DNA from 2 places in the Staphylococcus sp. GW823-FHT05F06 genome. Region 2 is predicted to be linked to the other one. Evidence: riboswitches for the same ligand, from Rfam matches in the RefSeq annotation. Region 2 holds a riboswitch; the other holds the start of a gene.
What was found. Region 2 has a riboswitch for FMN ahead of ribD (bifunctional diaminohydroxyphosphoribosylaminopyrimidine deaminase/5-amino-6-(5-phosphoribosylamino)uracil reductase RibD). Riboswitches for the same ligand answer to the same signal wherever they lie in the genome.
Positions count from the first base shown of each region.

Region 1: it holds a riboswitch for FMN, as region 2 does, so the genes downstream of both, AC1Q7N_RS02570 (ECF transporter S component) here and ribD (bifunctional diaminohydroxyphosphoribosylaminopyrimidine deaminase/5-amino-6-(5-phosphoribosylamino)uracil reductase RibD) in region 2, are expected to answer to the same signal.

Region 1 covers NZ_JBXAHW010000002.1:209,731-214,665, forward strand. The annotation lists gene AC1Q7N_RS02565 (ATP-binding protein) at 1-1,676, shown strand, start outside; FMN riboswitch at 2,070-2,205, shown strand; gene AC1Q7N_RS02570 (ECF transporter S component) at 2,268-2,807, shown strand; gene AC1Q7N_RS02575 (ferredoxin) at 3,212-3,460, opposite strand; gene AC1Q7N_RS02580 (YpbB family protein) at 3,569-4,531, shown strand; gene AC1Q7N_RS02585 (RecQ family ATP-dependent DNA helicase) at 4,518-4,935, shown strand, end outside.
Region 2 covers NZ_JBXAHW010000013.1:6,243-11,177, reverse strand. The annotation lists gene ribH (6,7-dimethyl-8-ribityllumazine synthase) at 77-538, opposite strand; gene ribB (3,4-dihydroxy-2-butanone-4-phosphate synthase) at 551-1,732, opposite strand; gene AC1Q7N_RS08995 (riboflavin synthase) at 1,745-2,377, opposite strand; gene ribD (bifunctional diaminohydroxyphosphoribosylaminopyrimidine deaminase/5-amino-6-(5-phosphoribosylamino)uracil reductase RibD) at 2,384-3,427, opposite strand; FMN riboswitch at 3,576-3,714, opposite strand; gene AC1Q7N_RS08985 (FAD/NAD(P)-binding protein) at 3,863-4,935, opposite strand, start outside.

The sequences.
Region 1 (4,935 bases), on a different contig from region 2:
TCACTTTTATACAATATTACTTTACGCAAGAAACAGAAAATGCAATTAAAGAAGATGCCAAAAGAATTAGTTCACTTGTTGAGAAGTCTCATAACAAAACATTAGCTATCCAAAATAGCCAAACACTCATTGATGGTGATGGACCGGGTGGCCTCATTATTATGAAAGACATGAGCGAGAAACCAGACTCATCGTATAAAGACACTAAAAAACAAATGTTTAATGAAATAAAAAAGAGTACTAAATTTAAAAAAGTGTTTAAAGAAGGTGAGTATGAAACTCAAAATATTACAATAAAAAATAAAGGTAATTCTCAATCTTATCTTTTGCTAGGATACCCAATGAAAGCTCAAAAAGGTGCTCAAAGTCATTATAGTGGTGTTTTTATATATAAAGATTTGAAATCTATCGAAGATACAAATAATGCTATTACAATTATTATATTAATAACTGCTATTATATTTACTATAGCAAGCACAATATTTGCATTCTTTTTATCTAATAGAATAACGAAACCCTTACGTCAATTAAAAACACAAGCACAAAAAGTTTCTGAAGGGGATTATAGTCAAATTTCAACTGTCGCTACTAAAGATGAAATAGGTGATTTATCACGTGCATTTAACAACATGAACGTAGAAATTCAAGAACATATCAAAGCAATTTCTTCATCTAAGAATATAAGAGATACATTATTAAACTCTATGGTAGAAGGCGTTCTAGGCATTAATAATCAACGTGAAATCATATTGTCAAACAAGATGGCTGATGATATTATGCGTCACATTGATGATTTTTCAAAAGAATCTATTGAACAGCAAATTGAAGCAACATTTGAATCACAACAGAATGAGTATTTAGAATTAGAAATTAATACAAGGTACTATGTATTTATCTCCAGTTATATAGATAGAATTCAAACAAATGGTAGAAGTGGTATTGTCATGGTCATCCGTGATATGACAAATGAACATAATCTTGATCAAATGAAAAAAGATTTTATAGCAAATGTATCACATGAATTACGTACGCCAATCTCTTTATTACAGGGTTACACTGAGTCCATAGTAGACGGTATAGTTACCGAACCAGATGAAATACGTGACTCATTAGCAATCGTTTTAGATGAATCTAAGCGACTTAATCGTTTAGTCAATGAATTACTAAATGTAGCTCGTATGGATGCTGAAGGATTATCAGTTGAGAAGGAATTACAACCTATTCAACACCTTCTTGATAAAATGGAGTCTAAATATCGCATGCAAAGTGAAGAATTAGGTTTAACAATGACGTTTGATTCTAATAATGACGAACAATTATGGAACTATGATATGGATAGAATGGACCAAGTGTTAACTAATTTAATTGATAACGCAACAAGATATACACAAGCTGGTGATTCTATAAAGATTTCTATTGATGAAGATTCAGATTTCAATATTTTAACAATAACTGATACAGGCACTGGTATAGCACCGGAACATCTGAAACAAGTATTTGACCGTTTTTATAAAGTGGACGCTGCTCGAAAAAGAGGTAAGCAAGGCACCGGATTAGGACTTTTCATTTGTAAAATGATTATTGAAGAACACGGGGGACGTATTGATGTTGAGAGCGAATTAGGCAAAGGTACTTCATTTATTATTAGACTACCTAAATCAAAACAAATTAGTTAGAAACTGAAAAGTATCATAAATTGTCAGTTTCAATGATTCTTTTGAAAACAGAGAAATTATAACGCAATACATCAAAAATAATATATGAAAAACGCCTGCGACTCAGAGTGATGTCTCAGGCGTTTTTTTGTATATAATCAGTAGATAACTAAATTGAACATAAATTTAATTATCATTTTATTTGAATAACTTCTACAAGTTTAAAGACATAATTTCAGAATCAATAAAGCCTATTTATTTATTTGTAAATATTTTATGTGTTAAAACTTAAATTCATGTTATATATTGATTTCATATTTTGTTATTAATGTCAAAACATTATATTAACCGTAAGCAGAAATATTGAGTTTTTAAAACTAATCATGTAATATAAATTTAAAATAAAATTGATATATTCATCTTCGGGGTAGGGTGTAATTCCCAACCGGCAGTAATCTAAGCCTGCGACGACAACGTATTAATTTTTGCTTTGTCTTGATTCAGTGAGAGTCTGAAGCCGACAGTATAGTCTGGATGGGAGAAGATGGAGGTTTTTTGTTGTTCAAATTTCCTCCTTTTCTAAGTAAGATGAATGGAAGGAGAAAATTATATATGCAACAAAACAAACGTTTGATTACAATTAGTATGTTAAGTGCGGTAGCGTTTGTGTTAACTTTCATCAAGTTTCCATTGCCATTTATACCACCGTATCTAACTCTCGATTTTAGTGATGTACCGACGTTATTAGCAACATTCCTCTTAAGTCCTATTGCTGGGATTATCGTTGCACTCATCAAAAATATTTTAAATTTTCTATTCAATATAGGGGATCCTGTTGGACCAGTAGCTAACTTTTTAGCAGGCGTCAGCTTTTTGCTATCATCATACTATGTTTATAGAAAAAGAAAAAATAATCGTTCTTTAATTTATGGATTAATTACAGGTACAATCGTTATGACTATTGTTTTGAGCATCTTAAATTATTTTGTGTTACTTCCATTATATGGAATGATATTTAATTTAGGTGATGTGCTTAATAACGTAAAAATTGTTATTGTGTCTGGAGTCATACCTTTTAATTTAATTAAAGGCATAATCATTTCCATTATATTTGTGCTGTTATTTAGAAGATTAAGACATATCATCAAATAAAAAACATTTAAAACCTTTTTTATTTATCTATTATAAAGACAATGTTCATATTCAAAATTGGACATTGTCTTTATCTTTATACTATTACTGAAGATATAAAGAAAGTGTAACTCATAAAAAATTTAACAATAGTGAGCGTAACGTTTTAAGGTATTATGTTTTTAAATTTCTTATCAAATAGAACACTGGTTTTAAAGAGCCATATAAAATGTCATCATTAGTTCCTAATAAACAACCCCAAATGAATCATATTAAACAATTCATTTGGGGATCAATTCATCTAATAGCTGATTATTTTATTGTTTATGGCTAGTTACCTTAAAAATTAATTCTCATACAAATTGTATACTATAAATAGTAATAAATCATTTAGATTAATTTTTATGTATTCTAAGAATCATATATTATTCAAATTTCAGTGCGTCACCATCAAATGGTTCGTCTTCAATTTTGATTGAGTCAGTAGGACAACCTTCTAGCGCATCTTCCATATCTTCATATAACTCTTCAGGCACTTCAGCAGTACCTTGGTTATCGTCAAGGATTACGTATGCAATACCTTCATCATCGTAATCATATATATCTGGAGCAGCTGCACCGCAAGCACCGCATGCTATACATGTATCCATATCAACGATTGTATATTTTGCCATATTTATTCGCCTCCTTTGATAAAAATGCTACACTAGTATTATAAATACAATTGTAGACATCGATAGATTACATTTCAATTTATTCGTTTTATAGAGTGAGGGTTTAATTTGTACAATATACTATCATACGCTATGAGTCATGCATTTAACTACAAAACCAATAAAAGTATCTATAATATTTTAACAGGCAAGAAGTCACACCAAACGTTTTTCGATGCGTCAAGCCAACAACTTTTGTCATTATATCATAGTTTACCTAACTTAAAGTATTCAACTTTTGAGCAATTTATACTCCAAAAGGATGATTTTAAAAAATCAATTCAAGTAAAAATACATCCACAATACACTTATGATAGTCTCACTCAAACCTTTAGTTGCATACAATTACTTATCCAAACGTTATCTCATACACGCAAGGAGTCAAATACATTTATTCCAATCGTTCAAAATACCTATATCCAACAAAGGGTTAAACAACTTTATCATCAGGTCATTGAATCAAATCAAGTATCAAATACTATAGACGAAATATATTTATTATTTGAGAATTTAAATAATAAATATAACCATACATTTCTTCATTATTATTTACAAGGATATGAGGAATCCATGTATACTAGACAACAAATAAGTTTAATTGAGAGTATACCACAATCAGAATTATTTGAACGAGAAATGAATGAACTGATTGACATATTGAATCAATTAAAAGATTCAACGAAATATCCAATACTTTCTCAAGCTATCATTCTTTCACCATTACTAACAAATACATACTTAAGCTATCAAAAGTTAAAATCTGGTCTCAATTTAAAAGAAATTGCTCAATTACAAAATGTAAAACTTAACACAATTGAAGATCATATTCTAGAAATGTATATTAAAGGTTATTTGATAGACTATACATTATTTATAAATAAAAAAGATATTCTCGAATTTATAAACTACTATCAAAAACATCGCGGTGAACGATTAAAATTTTATAAAGAACATTTTACTGATTGGACTTACTTTCAAATTAAGTTAGTTATAGTAGGAATAGAAAGAGGTGATTTAATTGCTGAAAGATAATTTAAAGGAATGGTTTGGTTTTGATGAATTTAAAGAGGGGCAAGAAGAAATTATTGATAGTGTCCTTCATGGAAGGCATACACTTGGAATTTTACCAACTGGTAGCGGTAAAAGCTTATGTTATCAACTCCCTACATATATATTAGAAAAACCGACATTAATTATATCACCACTCATTTCGCTTATGGATGATCAAGTTATGCAAATGAAGTTAAAAGGTGAAACACATGTTGCATGTGTACATTCCGGCATGGACGAAGTAGAAAAAAGAGACAATATTAAACGACTAAGTAAAAGTCGATTTATTTATTTAAGTCCAGAATATATACTGCAACCTCATAATTTTAAGTACATCGCTCATATCAACTTTGGATTAATAGTATTAGATGAAGCGCACTGTTTAT
Region 2 (4,935 bases):
CAATTTCTATATTATTTCAATAGAAATTGTCTTTTTTTACTTATCTTGAACCTTTTTGTCCCAGCTTCTTTATTTTTTAATTGATTTGCTTAATTAGATTAGCCATTTCGATTGCACTAACTGCTGCTTCTGAACCTTTATTTCCAGCTTTAGTACCAGCTCTTTCAACTGCTTGTTCAATACTTTCAGTTGTTAGAACTCCAAAAATCACCGGAGTATCTGAAATGTCGTTTGCTTTAGAAACACCTTTAGCTACTTCATTACATACATAGTCATAATGTGAAGTTGCGCCTCTAATCACACATCCTAATGTTATCACAGCATCATATTCACCTTTTTGAGCTAATTTTTTTGCAACGAGTGGAATTTCGAATGCGCCAGGCACATAAGCTACATCAATATTTGTATCTTCTACTTCATGACGAATAAGTGTATCTTTAGCCCCTTCAAGTAAACGTGTAGTAATAAAATCATTAAATCTACTAACAACAATCGCAATTTTTAAATCCTTACCAACTAATTTACCTTCAAAATTCATTTTCGAGTCCTCCTATATTAAATGTCCCATTTTATTTTTTTTAGTTTCCATATAACTATGGTTATATTGTGTTTCTGGAACGATAAGTTCAATTCTATCTACGATCTCAATGCCGTAATCTTCTAAACCTTCAAATTTTTTAGGATTATTGCTGAGCAAGTTAATTTCACTTATATCAAAATACTTTAATATTTCAGCTGCAACATGATAATCTCTCAAATCCTCATCAAAACCAAGAGCAAGATTTGCAGTAACTGTATCATAACCTTTTTCTATCAACTCATATGCGCGCAACTTATTAATTAACCCTATTCCTCTACCTTCTTGAGGTAAATAAATAATCATTCCACCATGTTCGTCAATATATTTCATTGACGCTTCAAGTTGTGCCCCGCAATCACATCTTTGACTATGAAAAATATCCCCAGTCAGACAAGCAGAATGCATACGTACATTAGGATTGCTTTTTAAATCTCCTTTAACAATAGCAACGATTTCTTCATCGCTATAATCCGTTGTAAATCCATACATATCAAAATGACCAAAATCTGTTGGCATCTTGACCTTTGCCTTAAGATTAACATTAAGTTCAACAGCCTTACGAAAAGCAACCAAACTTTTTATAGTAATCATTTTTAAATGGTGGCGTTCTTTAAATGACTGGAGATCTTCACCCTTAGCCATTGTCCCATCATCATTCATAATTTCGCAGATTACTCCAGCTGGTTGTGCTCCTGTTAACCGTGCCAAATCTACGGCAGCTTCAGTATGACCATTACGTGTTAACACACCATTCTCTTTTGCTATAAGTGGAAATAAGTGCCCCGGACGATGAAAATCTTCAGGATTAGTATTTTCATCTATGAGTGCTCTAGCCGTTTGTGTACGTTCATGTGCACTGATTCCTGTAGTAGTTTTATAATGATCAATGCTTACAGTAAAATGTGTGCCATAAATATCAGTGTTATTTTGCTCCATAGATTGTAGTTTTAATCTTTCAGCTATAGATTTATCAATTGGTGCACAAATCAGACCACGACCCTCTCTAGCCATAAAATTAATGGTATTATCATCCATCCATTCCGTAACAGCTACAAGATCTCCTTCATTTTCTCTATCTTCATCGTCAACTACAATAATGCTCTCTCCATTTCTTAAAGCCTCTATAGCCAACTCAATTGTATCGAATTGCATGTTATATTCCTCCTAAAAACCAAATGCTCTAAGCTTTTCTTCTGTTAACTGCGATTGATTTTGATTCATGATGTTTTCAACATATTTGAATAGTACGTCAGACTCCAAGTGCACTTTGTCGCCCACTTTTTTAGATGAAAGAATAGTAGATCGACGTGTTTCTGGTATAAGATGTATATCAAAAGTATAATCATGTAAATCAAATACAGTAAGACTAACTCCGTCTACAGTTATAGAACCTTGCTTTACCATTTGATTCAAAATGTTTTTAGTTGTTTTAATAGAAATAATTTTTGAGTTAGCAGTTTCATTGATTTTAGAAATTGTTCCAAGCTCATCAACATGACCTAACACGAAATGTCCACCAAATCTCCCACTTCCACTCATGGCTCTTTCGAGATTAACTTCTGTATTACGTTGAACACTTCCAAGATATGTTTTGTTTTCAGTCCCTTTGATGACTTGAACTGAAAAACTTGAGTCAGTGAAATCTATCACAGTTAAACATGCACCGTTAACACTTATTGAATCACCAATATGCATATCAACTAAAATGTTTTGTGCTTTAATTTCAAGCGTTCTTACTGATTGCTCAGAGCGAACTTGTTGTACAGTACCTATTTCTTCAATGATACCTGTAAACATAGACATTCACTTCTTTCGTAATTTCAATTTTAAATTTTGATTAATTAACTTGGAATCAACAATTTCAAATTGAGTTGCTTCAGGCAAATCAATGACCTCGTCAGTCTTATAAAATTGATGTTTGCCAGAACCACCAATTAATTTCGGGGCTATATATAAAATGAGTTCATTTAGATGTTTGGATTGGAGAAATTGAGATGTAATATTTGGGCCTGCCTCGACTAGCAGTTTCCCAATACCTCTTTGATATAAGTCTTGTAATATTGTCGTTGTATCACAATTACTTATATTTATTATTTTAATAAAACTTTTATTTGTTTTTAATTTTTCATTTTCAGTGTAAATCCATATCTCCGATGCAGTATCTTTAAATATTTGTTGATTAAAATCGAGTTGACCTTTCTTAGAAAGAATAACTCGAATCGGATGCTTTCCATCAGGAACCCTGGTTGTATACAATGGATTGTCTGCTTCAATGGTTCTACGCCCAGTAATAACTGCATCATGCTCATGTCTTAATTGATAAACATCTTCTTTAACTTCTTTGTTTGTTATCCACTTACTTTCATTAAAGTCTGTTGCTTGTTTACCATCTAAACTAGATGAGACCTTTACAGTTACTTCTGGAACTTCGTTTCTTTTAGCAGTAAAAAAGTCACGGTATAATGCAGCTGCATTTTCATTATATTGAAATTCAACCTCTATACCAGCTTCTCTCAGAATCTCGTCACCCTTACTTACTAAAGTAGTATCTTTAACAGCATAGATGACCTTAGATATGCCCGCTTCAATGATTTTATCCACACAAGGTGGCGTTGAACCATGGTGTGTACAAGGTTCTAATGAAACGTATATGGTAGCACCTTGGGTATTTAAACCTGCCATTTCAATAGCCTGTACTTCGGCATGTTTATCTCCCTTTTTTAAATGTGCACCTAAACCTACAATCCTACCGTTTTTAACAACAACGGATCCTACTGGTGGATTAACACCTGTTTGTCCATTTACCATTTTTGCTAATTGAATAGCATCATCCATAAATCTACTCAATTGATCACCTCAAAAAAACCTTATACCTATACTGTAGGCATAAGGAGATATCTATATCTTTAAATAAGCCTATTAGCATACTTAAAATTGCACATAAGTATACAATACGCTTATCATAACTACACGAATTTGTGTAAGTCGATAATTCAACTTCTTTCTCCCATCCAGACTCTAACTGTCGGCTCTAGATTCACACTAGATCAGCCACTAACATCAAAAACAATATTAGTGGGTCGCAGGCTCAATTTACTGCCGGTTGGGAATTTCACCCTGCCCCGAAAGAAATATATGAAATTGTTATGATTAATTGAGTCCAGTAGTTCTTCACTACATTGTAAATCTTACTATATTTAAATTTAAAATACAATTTTATAGCTTACTTTATTAAATGATTTTATGAGAATATATTAAACTCACAAACACGCTTAATGCATATTACTTATTTCTATTTTCCTGTGTTATATATAATTGAGATACTGTATCAACAACTTGATTAACAATCATCTTTACGCCATTTCTAAGTTTATTGACACCGTTGGTCATTTGTCCAATTGCAATCACATTTTTTAAGGTTCCATATCTAGGGCTTATGACTTGATTTGTTTCTGGGATAATTTGAATGCCACCCATAGGATGACGTTGAACAATTTGTCTATTTTCTAAGTTTAAAATTAATTGATCATCCTCATCTAATTGAGAAAGATGTGTTTTAGAGCCCGTTGCATTAATAACGATGTCAAACAACTCATAATTTTGCGTAGTGTCGTTATACTTCAACATAAATTGATTATTTTTATGGACTATGTCTTCTAGCCCTTTCTTAATGACAAGTTCATTATTCTGTATTAACTTGATAAGTAAACGAGCTGTTCTAGGAGGCATTGGATTAGAATTTAACTGAATAATTTTAGTGTATTTACGATTAAAAGTTTCTTGATCTTTAACGCTCAAACTATTCCAAATCCAGTTTAAATTTTCTTTTAAATGTTCAATGATACTTTGGAATATCCCCATTTCTTCTTCATGATTTAAATCATACTCCAAGTCTTTGACATGGTTTCCGGTTCTACGATAAATAAGTTTTTTAAAATCTATTCCATAATCTTCACATTCTTTTAAAAATAATGAAACTACTTTTTCTAATGGTACATTACCAAAGTGATTTTTCATAATTCCATTAAATCGTGATTTAGTTAAATGCGTAAACTGAATTTTAGTCATTTTCCCTCTAACACTTGGCAATGCTGCAGAACGACTTGTCATAGTAATGGGTAAAGATGGATGATGTGCAGCTACATATCTCACAGCATCTAAACTAGCCAACCCTGTTCCAATAATCACGATTCGATCTGAATCTTTAACATTATCAAGTGTATGATATGTAGGATACGGCGTTTGTATATAGCCTTTAGTTCCCTTCAAATCATAAGGGTCATGGTAACTAAAAGTTCCAAAAGTTAAAAATAAATAATCGTATTCACGCCATTCTTTTTCATCATCACATGTAC